One region of the Pectobacterium colocasium genome, then DNA from elsewhere that is predicted to be linked to it. Evidence: predicted binding sites of a transcription regulator. Region 1 holds the regulator's gene; each other region holds the start of a gene.
The links. The regulator CRP, encoded in region 1, controls carbon source genes, mostly activating them, when cyclic AMP is high. The targets are predictions, from matches to a motif close to ATGTGANNNNNNTCACAT.
Positions count from the first base shown of each region.

Region 2: the regulator CRP is predicted to act here: its motif matches at 2,507-2,524, upstream of msrB (peptide-methionine (R)-S-oxide reductase MsrB).
Region 3: the regulator CRP is predicted to act here: its motif matches at 2,510-2,527, upstream of fadL (long-chain fatty acid transporter FadL).
Region 4: the regulator CRP is predicted to act here: its motif matches at 2,395-2,412, upstream of LCF41_RS21435 (PTS mannitol transporter subunit IICBA).

Region 1 is NZ_CP084032.1:4,386,500-4,391,677, forward strand. It holds gene LCF41_RS19865 (hydrolase) at 1-482, shown strand, start outside; gene LCF41_RS19870 (YheU family protein) at 479-715, shown strand; gene LCF41_RS19875 (phosphoribulokinase) at 841-1,710, shown strand; gene LCF41_RS19880 (OsmC family protein) at 1,751-2,158, opposite strand; gene crp (cAMP-activated global transcriptional regulator CRP) at 2,535-3,167, shown strand; gene argD (bifunctional acetylornithine/succinyldiaminopimelate transaminase) at 3,395-4,621, opposite strand; gene LCF41_RS19895 (aminodeoxychorismate synthase component II) at 4,741-5,178, opposite strand, start outside.
Region 2 is NZ_CP084032.1:2,390,010-2,395,187, reverse strand. It holds gene ansA (asparaginase) at 1-785, shown strand, start outside; gene pncA (bifunctional nicotinamidase/pyrazinamidase) at 805-1,452, shown strand; gene LCF41_RS10765 (YeaC family protein) at 1,508-1,786, opposite strand; gene msrB (peptide-methionine (R)-S-oxide reductase MsrB) at 1,971-2,390, opposite strand; gene gapA (glyceraldehyde-3-phosphate dehydrogenase) at 2,734-3,729, shown strand; gene LCF41_RS10750 (D-hexose-6-phosphate mutarotase) at 3,837-4,706, shown strand; gene LCF41_RS10745 (aldo/keto reductase) at 4,770-5,178, opposite strand, start outside.
Region 3 is NZ_CP084032.1:3,309,557-3,314,734, forward strand. It holds gene fadJ (fatty acid oxidation complex subunit alpha FadJ) at 1-508, opposite strand, end outside; gene fadI (acetyl-CoA C-acyltransferase FadI) at 505-1,818, opposite strand; gene LCF41_RS15030 (YfcZ/YiiS family protein) at 2,090-2,386, opposite strand; gene fadL (long-chain fatty acid transporter FadL) at 2,776-4,086, shown strand; gene LCF41_RS15040 (RidA family protein) at 4,383-4,841, shown strand; gene mqo (malate dehydrogenase (quinone)) at 4,992-5,178, opposite strand, start outside.
Region 4 is NZ_CP084032.1:4,741,119-4,746,296, reverse strand. It holds gene LCF41_RS21445 (IS630 family transposase) at 312-1,352, shown strand; gene LCF41_RS21440 (DUF3053 domain-containing protein) at 1,426-2,142, shown strand; gene LCF41_RS21435 (PTS mannitol transporter subunit IICBA) at 2,673-4,580, shown strand; gene LCF41_RS21430 (mannitol-1-phosphate 5-dehydrogenase) at 4,642-5,178, shown strand, end outside.

The DNA of each region.
Region 1 (5,178 bases):
ACCTGCTACGCCTGCTGAAGCAAAACGCCGGCCGCAAGCTGGCGGCCTACCCGGACACGCTGCCGATTCAGTTGCCGCAGTTGAAGCAAATTCGCCAACTGCGAGAGTTTGATGACGTCATTACTTCACGTGTCCACGGCTTCCGCGATGCAGCCGACTACTATCAACGCTGTAGCGCCCTGCCGCTGTTGCCTAAGATTCGCAAACCGCTGCTCATCATCCATGCGAAGGACGATCCTTTCATGACGTCAGAGGTGATTCCCGATCTGTCACAGTTACCGTCTAATATTGAATATCAGCTAACAGAACACGGCGGGCATGTCGGCTTCGTTGGTGGAACGTTGCTGAAACCGGAAATGTGGCTGGAACAACGCATTCCCAACTGGCTTAGCCCGTTTTTGGACCACGCCAGCGACTCTTCAGGAGCGTTTCACTCAGGAACTTTTTATTCAGGAACTTTTCACTCAGGAGGAATAGCGTGATTATTCCCTGGCAACAGCTCGATCCAGAAACGCTGGATAACATCATCGAATCTTTCGTCCTGCGGGAAGGCACCGATTACGGCGAACAGGAGCGGTCGCTGGCGCAGAAAGTGGAAGATATCCGCACACAGCTCAAATCAGGCGAGGTGGTGTTGGTGTGGTCAGAGTTACATGAGACTCTCAATATTATGCCGCGTGGCCAGTTCAATGAAGGAGGACATGCCCCTTATTGAGCATGCCGAAAGGCGTGAAAGAATGCGCCAAACATGCTAACAATGATAAAAATTTAGGTCATTTTTGAGGATGCGCGCGGGCTCTCAGCCGATGCGTGTATCACGATCACGGAGTTACGCGCCTTATGTCACATCAGCATCCGATTATTGCAGTTACCGGCTCCAGCGGGGCGGGAACGACAACAACCAGTCTGGCCTTCCGTAAGATTTTTCAACAGTTTGACCTGCGCGCCGCCCAGTTGGAAGGGGACAGTTTTCACCGCTATACCCGCCCGGAAATGGATATGGCCATTCGCAAAGCGCGTGATTTAGGGCGCCACATCAGCTACTTCGGTCCTGAAGCAAATGACTTCAGCCTGCTGGAACAGTCGTTTATCGAATACGGTCTGCACGGACGCGGCCAGACGCGTAAATATCTGCATACCTACGATGAAGCCATTCCCTACAATCAGGTTCCCGGAACCTTCACGCCGTGGGAGCCGATGCCGGAACCCACCGATATCCTGTTTTATGAAGGGCTGCACGGCGGCGTCGTCACCGACCAAAACGACGTGGCACAGCATGTCGATTTGCTCGTCGGCGTGGTGCCGATCGTCAACCTGGAATGGATCCAAAAGCTGATTCGTGATGTCAATGAACGTGGTCACTCGCGTGAAGCGGTGATGGATTCCGTCGTCCGTTCGATGGAAGACTACATCACCTACATCACCCCGCAGTTCTCCCGTACGCACATCAACTTCCAGCGTGTGCCCACCGTGGACACCTCCAACCCGTTTGCTGCCAAGTCGATTCCCTCACTGGATGAAAGCTTCGTCGTCATTCACTTTCAGGGGTTGGATAATATTGACTATCCCTATCTGCTGGCCATGTTGCAGGGATCGTTTATCTCCCACATCAACACGTTGGTCGTTCCCGGCGGGAAAATGGGGCTGGCGATGGAGCTCATCATGGCACCGCTGGTGCAGCGGTTAATGGAAGGGAAAACCATCGAATAAGCCAGACTGGGCACGGCAGAACCGTGCCCAGAAGAAGGGATCAACCCAACACTCTAATTTCGTGGCTGTGCGTCACCTCAACGGCTTTGCCCAGCATCAATGCCACAGAGCAGTATTTTTCCGCCGACAGGGCGACAGCTCGTTCAACGGCTTTGTCGGTCAGCCCTTTCCCCGTCACGATAAAATGCAGATTGATATGGGTAAATAAGCGCGGCGCTTCAGACCGGCGCTCTGACGTCAGTTTCACTTCACAGCCCGCCACATCGTTGCGGCCTTTTTGCAGAATCGAAACCACATCAATCGCGCTGCATCCCCCCACAGACATCAACACCATTTCCATCGGGCTGGGCGCTTTATCGCCGGAATTGCCGTCCATCAATATCTGGTGCCCTGACGCGGATTCGCCCAAAAACGTTAAGCCTTCAACCCATTTTACCCGTGCCTGCATGGTGCCTCTCCACTAAAAATTTTTTGAAAATTTATACCGTTACTGTACAAAAACCAGCGTTAATCAGAGCTTTGTCATGCTGAAGCGAGACAACACAAGACACGTCCTTAAAGCTGTGTTAAAACGAAAACAGAATAGACCTTTTCTGGACAAACCCAGAAACGAAGAAGATGATGACGTAGCCGGACATACCCCAGCCACGTTTACGGTGCGGCAAGGCAGCAACCGGAAAATCAAGGGTACAGTGGTTCCAGTATATTCCCTGACGTCATTCTGCCTAGACTGAATTTTATTTTTTTGAGCAGTTAAACACGCCGTACAGGGAACTCTGACCCCTGTAATTTGCGCAGTGAATTACAACAGAGGATGATAGCGAATGGTTCTCGGCAAACCGCAAACAGACCCAACTCTCGAATGGTTCCTTTCCCATTGTCATATCCACAAGTATCCATCGAAGAGCACGCTTATTCACCAAGGTGAAAAAGCAGAAACGCTTTACTACATCGTGAAAGGCTCTGTCGCAGTGCTAATCAAAGATGAAGAAGGCAAGGAAATGATCCTTTCCTACCTCAATCAGGGCGATTTTATCGGCGAGCTCGGCCTGTTTGAAGAAGGTCAGGAACGCAGCGCTTGGGTGCGGGCAAAAACCGCCTGTGAAGTGGCTGAAATTTCCTATAAAAAATTCCGCCAGCTCATTCAGGTTAACCCAGATATCCTCATGCGTCTGTCTGCGCAAATGGCAAGCAGACTCCAGGTGACTTCAGAGAAAGTCGGCAACCTCGCCTTCCTTGATGTGACCGGTCGTATTGCTCAAACTCTACTCAACCTGGCCAAACAACCTGATGCCATGACGCATCCAGATGGCATGCAAATAAAAATTACCCGTCAGGAAATTGGGCAAATCGTTGGCTGCTCGCGTGAAACCGTGGGCCGCATTCTGAAAATGTTAGAAGACCAGAACCTGATCTCGGCACACGGTAAAACGATTGTCGTTTACGGCACTCGCTAAATCCCTGTCGCTGTACCCTACCCACAAAAAAGCGTGAAGCCTCGGCCTCACGCTTTTTTTATGGCGAGCTTCCTGCTCGCCACCCTTTGGGCCGCCGCAAGCGGCGTTGAAAAACGTTCCCTACGTTTTTTTATGGCGAGCTTCCTGCTCGCCACCCTTCGGACCGCCGCAAGCGGCGTTGAAAAACGTTCTCTACGTTTTCCTATCACACCGTTTTCAGTGAGTAATCAATTTGCTGCATTAACAACCTGTGCGACGGCGTTGGCGAACTTCTCCATCCCCTGCGCAATGTCATCCTCATCAATGATCAAAGACGGCACAAAGCGGATGACGTTCGGCCCTGCCATCAGCACCATCAGACCCTGAGCCGTTGCAGCAGCCAAAAACTCACCCGCGCGGCCATGCCACTGCGGTTTTAGTTCTGCCCCCAGCAGGAGCCCCATGCCGCGAACCTGCTCGAATACGCCGTACTGCTGGTTGATTTTCTCCAGTTCACTGACAAAGCGATCGTGCCGATCCGCGACGCCTGACAGCACTTCCGGCGTATTGATGATATCCAGCGCAGCTTCCGCCACCGCACAAGCCAGCGGGTTGCCGCCGTAGGTGGTTCCGTGTACCCCCACCGTCATCGCAGAAGCGATCTCTTCCGTCGTCAGCATCGCACTAATCGGGAAACCGCCACCCAGCGCTTTAGCGGTGGTGAGAATATCCGGCGTAATACCGTAATGCATATAGCTGAATAATTTACCGGTACGCCCCATCCCACTCTGCACTTCATCAAATACCAGCAGCGCCTTGTGTTGATTGCACAGCTCGCGAACGCCTTGCAAAAACTCAGCCGTAGCCGGTGTAATGCCGCCCTCGCCCTGAATTGGCTCCAGCACGACGGCACAAGTGTGATCGTCCATCACCGCTTTGACCGCAGCCAGATCGTTGAAAGGAACATGGACAATATCCGCAGGCTTAGGCCCGAAACCATCGGCATATTTAGGCTGTCCACCAACCGAAACGGTAAACAACGTCCGGCCGTGGAACGCATTGTAGAAGGCGATGATCTTGGTTTTATACGGGCTATGACGTTTAACCGCATAGTGACGTGCCAACTTAAACGCCGCTTCGTTAGCTTCAGCGCCGGAGTTAACAAAAAACACGCGATCGGCAAAAGTGGCATCAATCAATTTACTGGCGAGGCGTAGCGCAGGCTCGTTGGTGAAAATATTGCTGGTGTGCCACAGCTTTTCACCCTGCTGCTGCAATGCGTTCACCAACGCAGGATGGCAATGACCCAGTGCCGTAACCGCAATGCCACCGGAGAAATCAATATACTCACGGCCGTCCTGATCCCAGACGCGGCTCCCTTTACCTTTCACTGGTACAAACTTCGCGGGTGCATAAACCGGCAAAATCACTTTATCGTGAGTATCCCGTGTCACTGCTTTCTGCTCTGCTGCCATTTGCTGCCTCACTCTGCTATCCATCACGTTAGAATGAAAATATAGTCAATAAATATGCATAAAAAATCAATTACAGGCAATATTAAATCGGCTACTGGAGAGAATAACTTTCTATCTCACTAAATTTTAAGGAAATTATCCAAAAGTTGATGCCCTTGCTGGCTGAGGATGCTTTCAGGATGAAACTGCACACCTTCCAGCGGAAGCGAGCGATGGCGGATCCCCATAATCTCGTCACGCTGACCTTCATGTTCGCTCCAGGCCGTGACTTCAAAGCAATCGGGTAGCGAGGAAGAATCAATGATGAGTGAATGGTAGCGAGTAACCGTCAAAGGCAGAGCTAGCCCCGTGAAAACACCTGTATTGCTATGCGCAATCGCAGACGTTTTCCCGTGCATGACCTGCCGTGCCCGCACCACGCGCGCGCCGAACGCCTGCCCCATCGCCTGATGGCCAAGGCACACGCCCAGAATCGGTAATTTATCGGCGAAGTGACGGATAGCCGCCAGTGAAATGCCCGCCTCATCCGGCGTACAGGGGCCAGGGGAAATGACCAA
Region 2 (5,178 bases), 2.0 Mb from region 1:
ACGATGATTACGACGGTTTCGTGATTCTGCATGGTACTGACACGATGGCGTTCACCGCTTCTGCGCTCTCATTTATGCTGGAAAATCTGGCCAAGCCGGTTATCGTGACAGGGTCACAAATTCCATTGGCAGAATTACGCTCGGACGGCCAGACCAACCTGCTGAATGCGCTATACGTTGCGGCTAATCATCCGATTAATGAAGTCGCTCTCTTCTTCAATAACAAGCTGCTACGCGGCAATCGCACCACCAAAGCCCATGCGGATGGTTTTGATGCTTTCGCTTCCCCTAATTATCCGCCACTGCTGGAAGCCGGTATTCATATTCGTCGACTGGCGCCCACCGTGGAATGCAGCAACTGCCCACCGCTAAAAGTACATCACATAACGCCACAGCCTATCGGGGTGATTACGATTTACCCTGGCATTTCTGCCGATGTCATCAGTAATTTCCTCCGTCAGCCGGTAAAGGCGCTTATCCTGCGTTCCTACGGTGTTGGCAACGCGCCGCAAAGCCCCGGCCTGCTGCACGAATTACGCGAAGCCTCCGCACGCGGCATTGTGGTCGTCAATCTAACACAGTGCATTTCCGGTCGTGTGAACATGGGCGGCTATGCGACAGGTAATGCGCTGGCGCATGCAGGCGTGATCAGTGGCTTTGACATGACCGTTGAAGCTGCACTGACTAAACTGCATTATTTATTGAGCCAGCAGGACTTAAGCGCCGATGAAATTCGCCATTTGATGCAGCAGAACCTGCATGGGGAATTGAGCGATAAAGATTGAGTCAATCACGGAGTCGGTAATGAAAAAAGCATTGCTATTAGTTGATTTACAAAATGATTTTTGTCCCGGCGGCGCATTGGCCGTTAATGAAGGCGATCAGGTCATTGCGGTTGCCAACCGTGCGATTGAGGCCTGCGTGGCCGCTGGCGTTACCGTGATCGCCAGTCAGGATTGGCATCCCGAGAATCACGGCTGCTTTGCCGTTAATGCAAATACCAAGGTTGGAGAAATCGGCGAGTTAAACGGATGGCCGCAGATCTGGTGGCCGGTTCATTGCGTGCAGGGAACCGCTGGTGCTGATTTCCACCCCGCACTTAATCAGTCGGCCATTCAGTGGATCGTACAAAAAGGGACTCAGCCAGAGATCGATAGCTATAGCGCTTTTTTCGATAACGGGCATCGGGTAAAAACAGAATTGGATGACTGGCTACATGCCAACCATATCACCCATTTGACGATTCTTGGGCTGGCGACAGATTATTGCGTCAAGTTCAGCGTGTGGGATGCCATTGCGCTGGGTTATCACACCGAAATATTAGTGGATGGTTGTCGGGGCCTGAATCTTTTGCCCGACGACAGCGAATCTGCATTACGGGAAATGGTACAGCGCGGGGCGACACTGACGGATATGACGCAGTTCCTTGCTACACTGCCTTCCGCACACTAGTCAGCGTCACTGTCGCCCTGCATTACGGCAGCCGATGAGGCTGCCTGCTTACGCGTTAGGCGTCGGGCTTCAACGTAACAATAGCATCAGCGATGTTAAACTCGCGCTTCAGTTCCTGCTTACTCTTCATCACAATTTCGCCATTAGTGCCAATCGTCATGTGCTCAGCCTGTTCATTATGACGAGCCTGCCACATCATCACCATTTGCAGGCAGTTTTCTTTCTGTTCAGCCGTCAACGCGACACCGTCTGGCCATTTGCCCAGCTCTACCGCCGTGACTAACCGCTGGTAAATTTCTGGCGTCATCGCGTCGATCAGATCATTGAGTTCCATATCCGGTTTCTGCTCCGAAAAAGGTCAGCGTTATTCTTACTGAGTTCTGTTATTGACAGGGGCACTTGTATTTACAGGAACGTTTGCATTTACAGAAACGTTTGTATTTACAGGAATGCTTGATAGCTGAATCGTTTAAAGCTATGCAGTACCAGCCTGCCATGCCCTATTCATCTCACTCAGATTACCCGTCAACGCGCTCGCCATCAACGTCATCGATAAAGCTCAGCGAAGCAGAATTTACGCAATAGCGCTCGCCCGTGGTTTTCGGACCATCAGGGAAAACGTGCCCCAGATGCGCATCGCACTGCCCACAGCGGATCTCAATACGGCGCATATTGTGTGAATCATCTTCCAGATAGCGAATCGCTTCTGAGGAAACGGGCTGATCGAAGCTCGGCCAGCCACAGCCGGAGTCATATTTACTGTCGGAGTAAAACAGCGGAGCCTGACAGCACAAGCAGTGATAAACGCCGGTGCGCTTGTTATGCAGCAGTTTGCCTGAAAACGCGGGCTCTGTGCCGCGTTGCTGGGTGACATAGCGCTGCATCTCTGTCAGTTCAGTATTATCGGACGGGGTATGCGAAGCAGAGTCGTTAGTCATGGAAGTCTCACAGCGGGTGTTATCAATTCAATTAATCATTGATTATAACAAAAAATTAACAACCTAACAGGCCGTTCTGGCCTAATATTAGGAATGTTATCAGCATGAATATTTAATTGTGATGAGCATCACATATTGAGACAACGCAGGCTTTATATGATGCATTCCGCCCTCATATCAGTCTTAGATGTTACTTAGTTACAGGCTCGAGCGGTTTTTGCGCAAAGATTGGTCATAGGTTTGACTTACAGCAACTATTGACACGATTCCGCTTGACGCTCAGCAAGGTTTTTGTAATTTTACAACCAACCTTTTATTCACAAACCAATAGCTGGTGGAATATATGACTATCAAAGTAGGTATCAACGGTTTTGGCCGTATCGGCCGTATTGTTTTCCGCGCTGCACAAGAACGTTCTGACATCGAGATCGTTGCAATCAACGACCTGTTGGACGCTGATTACATGGCGTATATGCTGAAGTACGACTCAACTCATGGTCGTTTCAACGGCACCGTTGAAGTTAAAGATGGCCACCTGGTTGTTAACGGCAAAACCATTCGTGTTACCGCCGAGCGCGATCCTGCAAACCTGAAGTGGAACGAAGTTAACGTTGATGTCGTTGCTGAAGCAACTGGCCTGTTCCTGACTGACGAAACTGCACGTAAGCACATCGCTGCTGGTGCGAAGAAAGTCGTTCTGACTGGTCCATCTAAAGATGACACCCCAATGTTCGTTATGGGCGTAAACCACAAAGCTTACGCAGGTCAGGACATCGTTTCTAACGCCTCTTGCACCACTAACTGTCTGGCTCCGCTGGCAAAAGTTATCAACGACAACTTCGGTATCGTTGAAGCACTGATGACCACCGTTCACGCAACCACTGCAACGCAGAAAACCGTTGATGGCCCGTCTCACAAAGACTGGCGCGGCGGCCGCGGCGCAGCACAGAACATCATCCCATCTTCTACCGGTGCTGCTAAAGCAGTAGGTAAAGTTATTCCTGAGCTGAACGGCAAACTGACTGGTATGGCGTTCCGCGTTCCTACCCCTAACGTTTCTGTTGTTGACCTGACTGCACGTCTGGAAAAACCAGCTACTTACAAAGAAATCTGTGCAGCAATCAAATCTGCTTCTGAAGGCGAGCTGAAAGGCGTGCTGGGCTACACCGAAGACGAAGTGGTTTCTACCGATTTCAACGGCGAAAAACTGACTTCCGTATTTGATGCGAAAGCGGGTATCGCACTGAGCGATAACTTTGTGAAACTGGTTTCCTGGTACGACAACGAAACGGGTTACTCAAATAAAGTTCTGGATCTGATTGCTCACATTTCTAAATAAGTGTCAGCGATGATTCGGTGAAAAAAGGGCGACATGATGTCGCCCTTTTTTATTGTTACTTGCAGATTTCTTTTTACTACGAAAAACAATCAAAAAAAGGCACTATCATGCATAACACAATTTTCTCACTCCCCGTCACAAAACAAATTAGCGCCACCCTCAGCCAGCGTCAGTTGGACCAACTCCCTATCGTCGTCGTTGACCATCCTGAAGTGCGTGCGGCAGTGGCATTACAAGGGGCACACTTACTCAGTTGGCAGCCAACTAATGAAGAGCCGGTACTCTGGCTGAGTGACAATACGCCTTTTACTCATCACGTTGCGATTCGCGGCGGTGTACCGATCTGCTTCCCTTGGTTTGGCCCTTTCGCCGAGCCTAACCATGGTTTCGCCCGCCTGCTGCCGTGGGAATTTACCGCTCACAGCGAAGATGAGCACGGTGTGCAGCTCACATTCACGCTGCGAGACAATGAAGAAACGCGTAAGAGCTGGCCGCATGAATTCACGCTCATCGCCCGCTTCAAGCTGGGCAAAGAGTGCGGCATTGAGCTGGAAGCACAAGGTGATTACAGCATTACCAGCGCGCTGCACACCTATTTCAACATCGGCGACATCAGCGATATCCGCATTACTGGTCTGGGCGAGTCATTCATTGATAAGGTGAATCAGGGCAAGCTGTCTACGCAGCAAGGCGATCTGGTCTTTACCGACCGTACGGACCGCATTTATACCCAGCCACAGGATACCAGCGTGATACATGACGCCGTCCTGAAACGCAGCATCGAAGTACACCATTCGCACCATAGTGATGTCGTGTCGTGGAACCCTGGTGCAGAGCTTTCTCGTACAATTAGCGATATGACCGATGAGGGATATAAAACGTTCGTGTGCGTAGAAACGGCGCGAATTAATCAACCGTTTGTCGCCTCCACTAACGCTCCGGCACGTCTGGCGACGGTTATCCGCATCAAGAAATAACCACGGCTATAACGTAACTATATGGGTGTATGGCGAAACCGCCATACACCTCTTCCGCAAATGCTACACCACATCCAGATGTTGTTTGCGCGTCGGCGGTGGAAAAGCGCGATCCAACTGCGCGATATCGTCCTCAGACAACAACACGTCCAATGCTTGCGCATTTTCCTGAACATGCTTAACCGAACTTGCTTTAGGAATCGCGATCACGCCCGGCTGACGAATCGCCCATGCCAGTAAAAGTTGAGCGGGTGTGATGCTCTGTTCATGCGCAATCCGCTTCACTACCGGATGCGAGAATAATCCATCACGTAAGCGCCCGGCCTGCGCCAGCGGACAATACGCCATGATGGGAAGCTGCTGTTGCTGACACCACGGCAGCAAATCAAACTCAATACCACGCGATGCCAAATGGTAAAGCACCTGATTGGTCATACAGCGCTGTCCGCCGTTCAGAGACCACAGCTCCTGC
Region 3 (5,178 bases), 1.1 Mb from region 1:
CAATTAAGCGTGGCAACCGCTGCGTACCGCCTGAACCGGGAATAAGCCCAAGCTGCACTTCCGGTAGCCCCAATACCGTCTTTTCATCCAGCGAGCAAACGCGATAATCGCAGGCTAATGCCAGTTCCAGACCACCGCCCAGACAGGCACCGTGAATCGCAGCCACCACGGGGAACGGCAGTGCAGCAATCTGATCGAACGTTTCCTGCCCTTGCTTCGCCAAATTTTCTGCCTGTTCAGCACTGCTGCACTGATCCAACATGGTGATATCCGCACCAGCGATAAACGAGTCAGGTTTGGTGGAAATCAGAATCAGCCCCCTGAGCGTCGCATGCTGTCGCGCCTGCTCAAAGACGGAGAGAATCTGCTGCGCAAATTCGCTTTTTAGCGTGTTCACCTTCTCGCCGGGCACATCAATGCCGATCACGCCAATGTTGTCTGGCCGAATAGTGAGAGAAAAGGCCGAGGAGCTTTCCGTTACGGTAGGGAAAGGCTGTTGATCGTTCATGGCGTCACCTCCAGTACCATTGCCACGCCCAGCCCACCCGCCGCGCAGGCCGTGGTTAATCCCAGCCCGCCGCCGCGACGGCGCAATTCATTCAGCGTTTGGGTAATCATCCTCGCGCCGGTAGCGGCAAAGGGATGACCATAGGCAATAGAGCCGCCCAGCACGTTGAATTTTGCGCGGTCTACTTCACCCAGCGCGGCATGTCTGCCCAACTGGGTGCGTGCGAACTCATCGCTGGCAAACAGTTTGAGGTTGGCCAGAGTCTGGGCGGCAAAAGCCTCATGCATATCAATGAGCGTCAAATCAGCCAGTGCCACGCCAGCCCTTGCCAACGCAAGCGGAGAAGCATAAGCCGGCCCCAGCAACATATCACGCTGTACGCCAATGGCGCTGAATGCATAGCTGCGCAGGTAGCCTAGCGGCGTGAGTCCCAGACTTTTAGCCTTGGATTCACTCATCATTAAAACGGCCGCCGCGCCATCCGTCAGCGGCGTACTGTTAGCCGCCGTGACCGAACCATGTCGGCGATCGAACGCCGGGCGTAAACGGGAATACTGCTCCAGTGCGGAATCATGGCGCACATTGTTATCTTCGCTTAGCGCTTTCTCATACGGTGGGACGTAAGCCGTCATCACTTCATCGCGCAGCACCCCGGACTCCCAAGCCTGTGCCGCCAGTTTGTGCGAACGGTGCGCCAGTTCATCCTGCTCTTCACGCGTGATGCCGTAGGTTTTTGCCATCTGTTCCGCGGTATCACCCATGCGCAACCCGGTGGAATACTCCGCCACGGCAGGCGCAACCGGCAGCAGGTCTTTCGGGCGCAGACCGCTTAACAGTTTCAACTTCTGGCCCAGCGTTCTGGCTTTGTTCATATCCACCAGCGTTCTGGCCAGCGCTTTGCTGACACCAATAGGCAGCACGGAAGAGGAATCCGCGCCGCCGGCAATACCGACTTCCACCGTACCCGCCATAATACTTTCTGCCACGTTGGCGACCGCCTGAAAACTGGTGGCACAGGCGCGCGACACGCTGTAGGCATCGGTATGTACGCTCATCCCCGTACCGAGCACGATCTCTCTGGCGATATTCGGCGCCTCGGGCATTTGGACCACCTGCCCGAACACCAATAGTTCGATCAATGCAGGATCGATACCCGTGCGAACCAGTAATTCACTGGTGACGAGCTTCCCTAATTCGAGGGCGGGTACGCCATGATAGGCCGTTGCCTGCCGGGCAAATGGGGTGCGTAATCCGCTCACGAACGCAATGCGATCGCCACGGCGGGTTATCAGAGGTAATACCTCACTCATAAACGCTCCTGTTAACCGAAAATACTCCCGTTAACCAAAAATACTTCCGTTAGCCAAAAATAAATTGCGAGCACAACAGGTCAGACCTGATTTCATTGTTAACCAGATGGTTACATTACGCAAAGGCGCGCAACACAAAAGTGTGAAGAGCGTGGGGTAGCCGCGAACAAAAGTGAAGAAATAGCCACAACAGAAGGGATAGAAGCGAGGTAAGACGTCAGAGGAAACCGTGACGGGCAGAAGCCACAGAAGGCTCCTGCCGGGACAAAAATTAACGCAGGCCGAGCTGGAAAATCATCGTTTCAGCCTGACAGCTGAACGTAAAATCGATGTCCAGCTTAACGCCACCGTCTACGTCTTCCAATGTGCTGACGATGTCGCAAGGTTCGGACTCTACCGCACGCGCTTTTGCCGTCAGAGCGGTCAGCGCCGCTTCCGCATCAGAACGATCGCCGAAAACTTTGCTGTAAGACGCCGTGCAATCGGTGTTATCCATAATTGTGCCGACATCGACACAGCAGCAGGCTGCGGTTTCCTCAGCACTGCATTTGTTGATTACGTTCGTCATAATACTTTCCTCTTAGGACTTAAGACGCGGGAGATTTGATCCAGTTCAAATATTTTCTATCTTCCTTATATTTTACTCCCTCATCCCAAAGCAGTACCAGCACTTCATGCCAGCCAGGAATTTTAGTGATATCAATCACATTAAGGTGTTATGCGGTAGTAAAAACCGAGTAATATCTCTTCACACAAATTAACCAAAACGTTAAGCAGATCTAAATTTTGCATCATTTTGGAAATATTCTTAATACACGAATGCAACATTATCGTATTCCCAACTTATACTTTGGCAACTGGTCTGATTTGTCAGGCTGAGTGCGCCCCCTACAATGCGCGTCCCTTGTTACCCCGTGTAACAACGTTAAATAACAAGCATATAAAGAGGTTTTGGTCATGAGCCAGAAAAACCTGTTCAAACAATCCACAATTGCTGTTGCGGTGGCACTGTTCTCAGCAAATGTGTCAGCAGCTGGTTTCCAGCTAAATGAATACTCCTCATCGGGTCTGGGCCGTGCATTTTCTGGTGAAGGTGCCGTAGCCGACAATGCGGCCTCCGGCAGTCGTAACCCAGCGACCATGACCATGTTTGACCGCCCGTCATTCTCCGGTGGCGTCACCTATATCAACCCGGATATTGATGTTCAGGGGAAAAACTCTCTGACAGGGCAAAATACCAGTGCCAAAAATATCGCTCCGCACGCCTGGGTACCGAACCTGCATTTTATCATGCCGCTTAATGAACAGTGGGCAATCGGCGCTTCTGCCACCACTAACTATGGCTTAGCAACAGAGTTCAACGATACCTATGCCGCAGGTTCCATTGGCGGGCAAACCGACCTGATAACGTCAAACCTGAATCTGAGCGCCGCCTACCGTCTTAACCAGCATTTCAGCTTCGGTCTGGGTGTCAATGCTGTCTATGCTGATGCCAAGATTGTTCGCCGGGCAGGTGAATTGGCAAATGTGCCTACCGCAGCTGGTGGGTTACAAGGGGTCGTCGCTGGTCCTTCTTCAGAAATAGCTCGTCTGGAAGGTAAAGAATGGGGATACGGCTGGAACGCCGGTATTCTGTATGAAGTGGACGAAAATAACCGCTTCGGTCTGACCTATCGTTCTAAAGTCGATATCGACTTTAACGGCGATTACAGCAACAACCTCCCAACAGCAGTAACAGCATTGAACGGTACGGGTGGTGCTAAGATTCCTGGCAAGCTAACGCTCAATCTACCAGAGATGTGGGAGGCCTCAGCCTACCATCGCGTAGCACCGAAGTGGGCAGTGCACTACAGCCTGGCCTATACCAGTTGGAGCCAATTCCAGGAACTGAAAGCGACGGGTAGCAACGGCCAGACTCTGTTCCATAAAGATGAAAGCTTCCGTGATGCTTACCGTATCGCACTCGGTACCACCTACTATCACGACGATAACTGGACGTTCCGCGGCGGTATCGCGTTTGATGACAGCCCGGTCCCAGCCGACAAACGTTCTATTTCCATCCCGGATCAGGATCGTTTCTGGCTGAGTGCAGGTACCACCTATGCCTTTAATAAAGACGCGTCTGTGGATGTTGGCGTATCCTACATGCACGGTAAGCAAGTTGATATCAGCGAACCTATCTCTGATAGAGCAGGTTCGCCAAGCTACACGTTCAGCTCCAAAGGTAAAGCCTGGCTGTACGGCGTGAACTTCAACTATGCGTTCTAAAAACGATGCGTTCTAAAAACGATGCGTGCTAAATAAGAACAGACGTTCTCATTCTCTTCACGAAGAACGTGATAAAGCAGGTAAGGCAACTTACCTGCTTTTTTATTGCGCCACGTTATCTTCGCCACCAGAAACAAAAGATCGGCATAACAGCAACCAGCATCTACTCGCTAGAGTCCTTTCCTGAAAAACGTATTTTTGTTTCCGTCATTGCTGTGCTAAACATAACCACGTTGCATTTTTACAATTTCGCAACAAACAGATAAAGACCTGATTCATTACTGCAAGGAGCACACATGAAACGACACTTTTCCCTAGCCTGCCTGACCGCATTGCTGATCATCATCTCACCCTCGACGTTCGCACGTGATTATTTGAAAACGGATGAAACCCAGAAATTTGGTATTTCACCGGGCGTAGTAACCGAAGGCGGTAAGACAGTTTGGATATCAGGTCAAGACGGTTTATACAACGAGCAAGGCAAATCGATGGCCGGGGATTTTGAAGGCCAGGCGAGAGTCATCTTTCGTAGCATCGATGCCATTGCCAAGAGGGCTGGGGGAAGCATTAAGGACGTCGTTAATATTACGGTATACCTGACCGATCCGAGATTATTAGAGCCGTTACGCCCTATTCGTCGTGAGTTCTGGCCAGACGGCAATTTTCCTGCCAGCACAACCATCACGGTACATAGCCTCCCGTCCGTTGGGATGATGCTGGAAGTCTCCGCTGTCGCGGTCATTGGCGACAACTAAAACAGCATAGCGCTCAGCCAGCATGGTCAGAACGTTAAAATGCTGTCGTCCGCCGAACACATGCATGCAGAGCATGCGATATACTACTGTGCCATCATATAGATAAGGCCGCTTTCGCGGCCTTATTTCGTTCTTTGCGGCTAATACCGATTACTCAGGTTTAACCTCAATATAGTCCAGGCCCAGCGTGCTGCTGGTGTAGCTGCGGATTTTATTGGTCATGTCAATATTACCGTTCAGCTTCTGGCCATAAGATGGAATGATCTCTTTCAGTTTGCCCTGCCATTCTGGCGTCGCCACTTTATCTTTAAAGACTTTTTCCAGCAGGCTCAGCATA
Region 4 (5,178 bases), 350 kb from region 1:
CTATCGAGTAACCTCATCTTTTAGGTGTTCGTTATTATTAGGATGAAAAATGCGATATGAAACGCAATTTTAATAATATGTTTATGATTAAACAATAACCATATTGGTTTTTATTTCTTTTGAACGTCAGATCTGACCTTTCCTGCACAGCCAGACTGATTCGACTATGCTTATGTCGTAGAAAATCTTGTCATGGAAAATCCGTCGCTAAATAACTTTGCCAAATAGTAGATCACTTGAAGGGAACTCAGTCCGAGTTATGCGATCTGATCAATCGCCAAATCAAAACAAATCACCAACCGGACTGAGCGATGCCGATCATAGCAGCAATCCCTGATGAAGAACGACGACTAATGCGTAAAGAAGCCCAACAGACACATGATAAAAATTACTCCAGACGACTCATCGCCATACTGATGCTGCATCGGGGAATGACTGTCACCGACGTTGCCAGACTGCTTTGTGCGGCCCGCTCATCGGTTGGAAGATGGATAAATTGGTTTACTTTACATGGTGTTGAAGGTCTAAAGAGCCTCAAAGCCGGACGAGCACCGCGCTGGCCAGTCGCTGATATCCTGCATATGCTACCGCTTCTTATTAAACGCTCTCCTCAGGATTTTGGCTGGCTGCGCTCCCGCTGGAGTACCGAGTTGTTGGCACTTATCATTAACCGGCTTTTTAACGTGACGCTTCATCCTTCCACGTTACATCGCTATCTGAGACGAGCGGGTATTGTCTGGCGCAGAGCCGCGCCAACACTGAAAATCAAAGACCCGCATTATGAGGAAAAGCGACTCGCCATCGAACAGGCCGTCTCCCAGAAGCAGACGAACCATCCGGTATTTTATCAGGATGAAGTAGATATCGACCTGAACCCGAAAATCGGTGCAGACTGGATGCTCAAAGGGCAACAGAAACGTATTACTACGCCGGGACAGAACCAAAAGTATTATCTGGCAGGGGCACTGCATTCGGATACGGGACGAGTCCATTACGTTGGCGGCAGTAAAAAGTGTTCTGATTTATTTATCAAGCTGTTAGAGACATTACGGCGGACATATCGGCGAGCGAAAACCATTACGCTGGTCGTTGATAATTACATCATTCATAAAAGCCACAAGGTGAAAAAGTGGCTGGAAAAAAATACGAAGTTCCGGTTGTTGTTCCTGCCCACGTATTCGCCGTGGCTAAATCCAATCGAGTTGCTGTGGTTGTCGTTACACGAAACGATAACGCGTAACCATCAGTGCCGGTATATGTGGCAGTTACTGGAACAGGTAAAATTATTTATGAATGCCGCTTCACCGTTCCCCGGCAATCAGCATGGTCTGGCTAAAGTGGAGCGGTATTAGGCGAAGTCATTTAGCGTGTTTTTGTCCGAGTAAAGCACGGCTGGCGGGGCAGTAAGCATAACAGGAGTAGGGAATGAGAAGGCTGATGATGTACCGTTCACGCTGGCTGCTGCCGGTTCTGGTTATTCTGGCGGCATTGCAGCTGGCTGCCTGTGGTGACAGCGAGGCGGAGCAGCGGAAGGCATTCATTGCGTTCCTGCAAAGCGCGCAGTCGCAGCAGGGTGGGAAGCTGCCGACATTGACGGAAGAGCAAAAGAAGAATTTTGGCAATTTTGCCAACGATTACGCGATCTTAACCACCTTTTCTCAGCAGTTTAATCAGGCGATATCCGGCAGTTTGACGCCGATGCTGGGGCAAATTTCCCGTATCCGCGTCCCTAAAGACTATCTGACACAGCGCGATGGCCTTCGGCAATCTATCGGGGCAATGAACCTGCTGAGCCAGCATGTGCAGGCGGCGAAAGTACAGGCGGACAATGCCCACCGGATGCTAAAACAGCCTGAAGAGGTACAGATACCCTATGAGCGGCTGTATGCACGCACGGTAATACAGCCAACTAACGCGCTGTTACCCGCTATTCCGAATGCGATTGCTTTTGCACAGAGTCTGACTCAGATCGGCGATTTCCTTCAGGCTCAGGGCGATCAGGCCGTGTTCAATGGTGCGTCTGTGCAATTCCGTACGCCACAACAGGTGGCGCAATATAACGGCATGGTGGCGGCGTTACCCATGCAACAGCAGAATTTAATGAATGCGCTCAGAGGGGTAAATGGCGTGAATTCTCCCTAGCCGCGTCGTTTTCTCATGTTTTAGCGATGCGCTATTACGGATAGGGATTCTGGATAACAGGGCGATGAGAGGCGAGGGGGGTAAAAATAAATTGTGAGTGACATCACATAAATAAAACAAATACAGGTCTTTAAAGTGTGACTTATATCACATATAAAGGGCCGTGTTGGTCTGGGAATTGGTTTAGTTTTTCATTTTTAACGTTTTTTTGTGAAGTAAATCACCTATTTGTATCGTTGATGTAGGGTGGTTGTGTGATTTTTGTCACGTTACTGCCGTGGAGTTGCGGTATGAAAACAGCGTGTTAGAGTCCGCGCTGCATACAGTAATACTGACGGAAGCAATCGGTGTTTTGATAACCGATAGGCCTATAAGAGCCGGGGTTTTGGTCACTGCTGATATCTCGGTAAAAATAAGGCTGTCGGTCGTTGTTGCTAACCATCGCTGCAACTAACACATATTGCCACGCCGTCTCACGATAATTACCACGCGCTCTTATTGTCAGCGCGTTTCAATAGGGGTGTGTTTTTATGCTTTCACCAGATATTAAGATCAAAGTGCAAAACTTTGGTCGCTTCCTCAGCAATATGGTCATGCCCAATATTGGCGCCTTTATCGCCTGGGGTATTATTACCGCTCTGTTTATTCCTACCGGCTGGATTCCCAATGAAACATTGGCGAAGCTCGTCGGCCCGATGATTACGTATTTGCTGCCATTGCTGATTGGTTATACCGGCGGACGTCTGGTATTCGGTGAGCGTGGTGGCGTGGTGGGGGCAATTACGACGATGGGTGTGATCGTCGGGACCGATATCCCGATGTTCCTCGGCGCCATGATCGTCGGCCCATTGGGCGGCTGGGCGATCAAACGTTTTGACCGTATGGTCGACGGTAAAATCAAGAGCGGCTTTGAAATGCTGGTCAACAATTTCTCTGCCGGTATTATCGGTATGTTGTTGGCAATTCTGGCATTTTTGGCGATTGGTCCGCTGGTTGAAGTCTTCTCTCGGGTACTGGCTTCCGGCGTTAACCTGATGGTCCAGAACAACCTGCTGCCGTTTACGTCCATCTTCGTTGAACCGGCGAAAATTCTGTTCCTGAACAACGCGATCAACCACGGTATTTTCTCACCGCTTGGCATTCAGCAGGCAACGGAAACCGGCAAGTCTATTTTCTTCCTGATCGAAGCAAACCCAGGCCCAGGTATGGGCGTGTTGATGGCTTATATGTTCTTCGGTCGTGGTAATGCGAAAGAGTCTGCGCCAGGTGCGGCGATTATCCACTTCCTGGGCGGGATTCATGAAATTTACTTCCCGTATGTGCTGATGAATCCGCGTCTGATTATTGCGGTGATTCTGGGCGGGATGACTGGCGTATTTACGCTGAGCGTGCTGGGCGGCGGTTTGGTTTCTCCAGCGTCTCCAGGCTCCATTCTGGCGGTGTTGGCGATGACGCCAAAAGGCGCTTACTTCGCTAACCTCGCAGCCATTGCAGCGGCCTTTGCGGTATCTTTCATCGTGTCGGCGATTCTGCTGAAAAGCACCAAGCAAAAAGAAGAAGACCTGAGCGACGCAACGCGCCGCATGCAGGAAATGAAAGCGTCTTCTAAAGGCACGGCGACTAACGTTGGTGTCAGCGGCGATATGAGCACCGTGCGTAAAATCATCGTAGCCTGCGACGCCGGTATGGGTTCCAGCGCGATGGGTGCTGGCGTGCTGCGCAAGAAAGTGCAGGACGCTGGGCTGACCAACATTTCGGTGACTAACAGCGCGATCAATAGCCTGCCGGACGATGTTGATCTGGTGATTACGCACCGTGACCTGACCGAGCGCGCGATGCGTCATGCACCGCAGGCACAGCATATTTCGCTGACCAACTTCCTTGATAGCGGCCTGTATAGCGATCTGGCTGCTCGTCTGGTGGCTGCGCAGGGTGCCGCGAAGCCTGAAGCCGTGGCGACGCCTGCCCCTGCAACTGCCGATGCGCAGACGAACCTGTTCCAACTGGGTGCGGGCAATGTGTTCCTGAATCAGCATGCGACAGAGAAAGAGCAGGCAATTCGTTTCGCCGGTGAGCAATTGGTGAAAGGCGGCTACGTCGAGCCTGAGTATGTTGAAGCGATGCTGGAGCGCGAAAAGCTGACCTCTACTTATCTGGGCGAATCGATCGCGGTACCGCACGGTACGATTGAAGCGAAAGATCGCGTACTGAAAACGGGCGTGGTTTTCTGCCAATACCCTGAAGGGGTGCGCTTTGGCGATGAAGAAGATGAAGTTGCGCGTCTGGTTATCGGTATCGCTGCCCGTAACAACGAACATATCCAGGTCATCACCAGCCTGACCAATGCACTGGACGATGACGCCGTCATTGAGCGTCTGGCGCACACGCAGGATGTTCAGGAAGTACTCGACTTACTCTCCGGTAAAAAGAGTGCCTAATTGATGTGGCTAGTGCCGCCTTCGGGCGGCCTCTTTTTATGTTTTTTTAAGGTTATGTCTCATGAAAGCATTACATTTTGGCGCGGGTAATATTGGCCGTGGATTTATTGGGAAATTGTTGGCGGATGCCAACGTCGAACTGACATTCGCTGACGTCAATCAGCCGCTGCTGGATGCCTTGAACAGCCGTAAAAGCTATACGGTACGGATTGTTGGGGATAACACACGTCTTGATACCGTGAGCAACGTTAGCGCCGTTCACAGCGGTAGTCAGGATGCCGTCGCGCTGATTGCCGTGGCCGATCTGGTAACGACCGCGGTGGGGCCGCAGATTCTGGAAAAAATCGCCGGAACTATCGCTCAGGGGCTGGTTAAGCGTCATAACGACGGCAATTCCCGGCCGTTGAACATTATTGCCTGTGAAAATATGGTGCGCGGCACCAGCCAGTTAAAACAGCATGTGTTGAAACTGCTGCCCGAAGGCCATCAGGAATGGGTTGTCGAGCATGTGGGATTTGTCGATTCTGCCGTGGATCGCATCGTTCCCCCTTCCGAAGCGGGTAGTGATGATGTGCTGGCGGTGACAGTAGAAACCTTC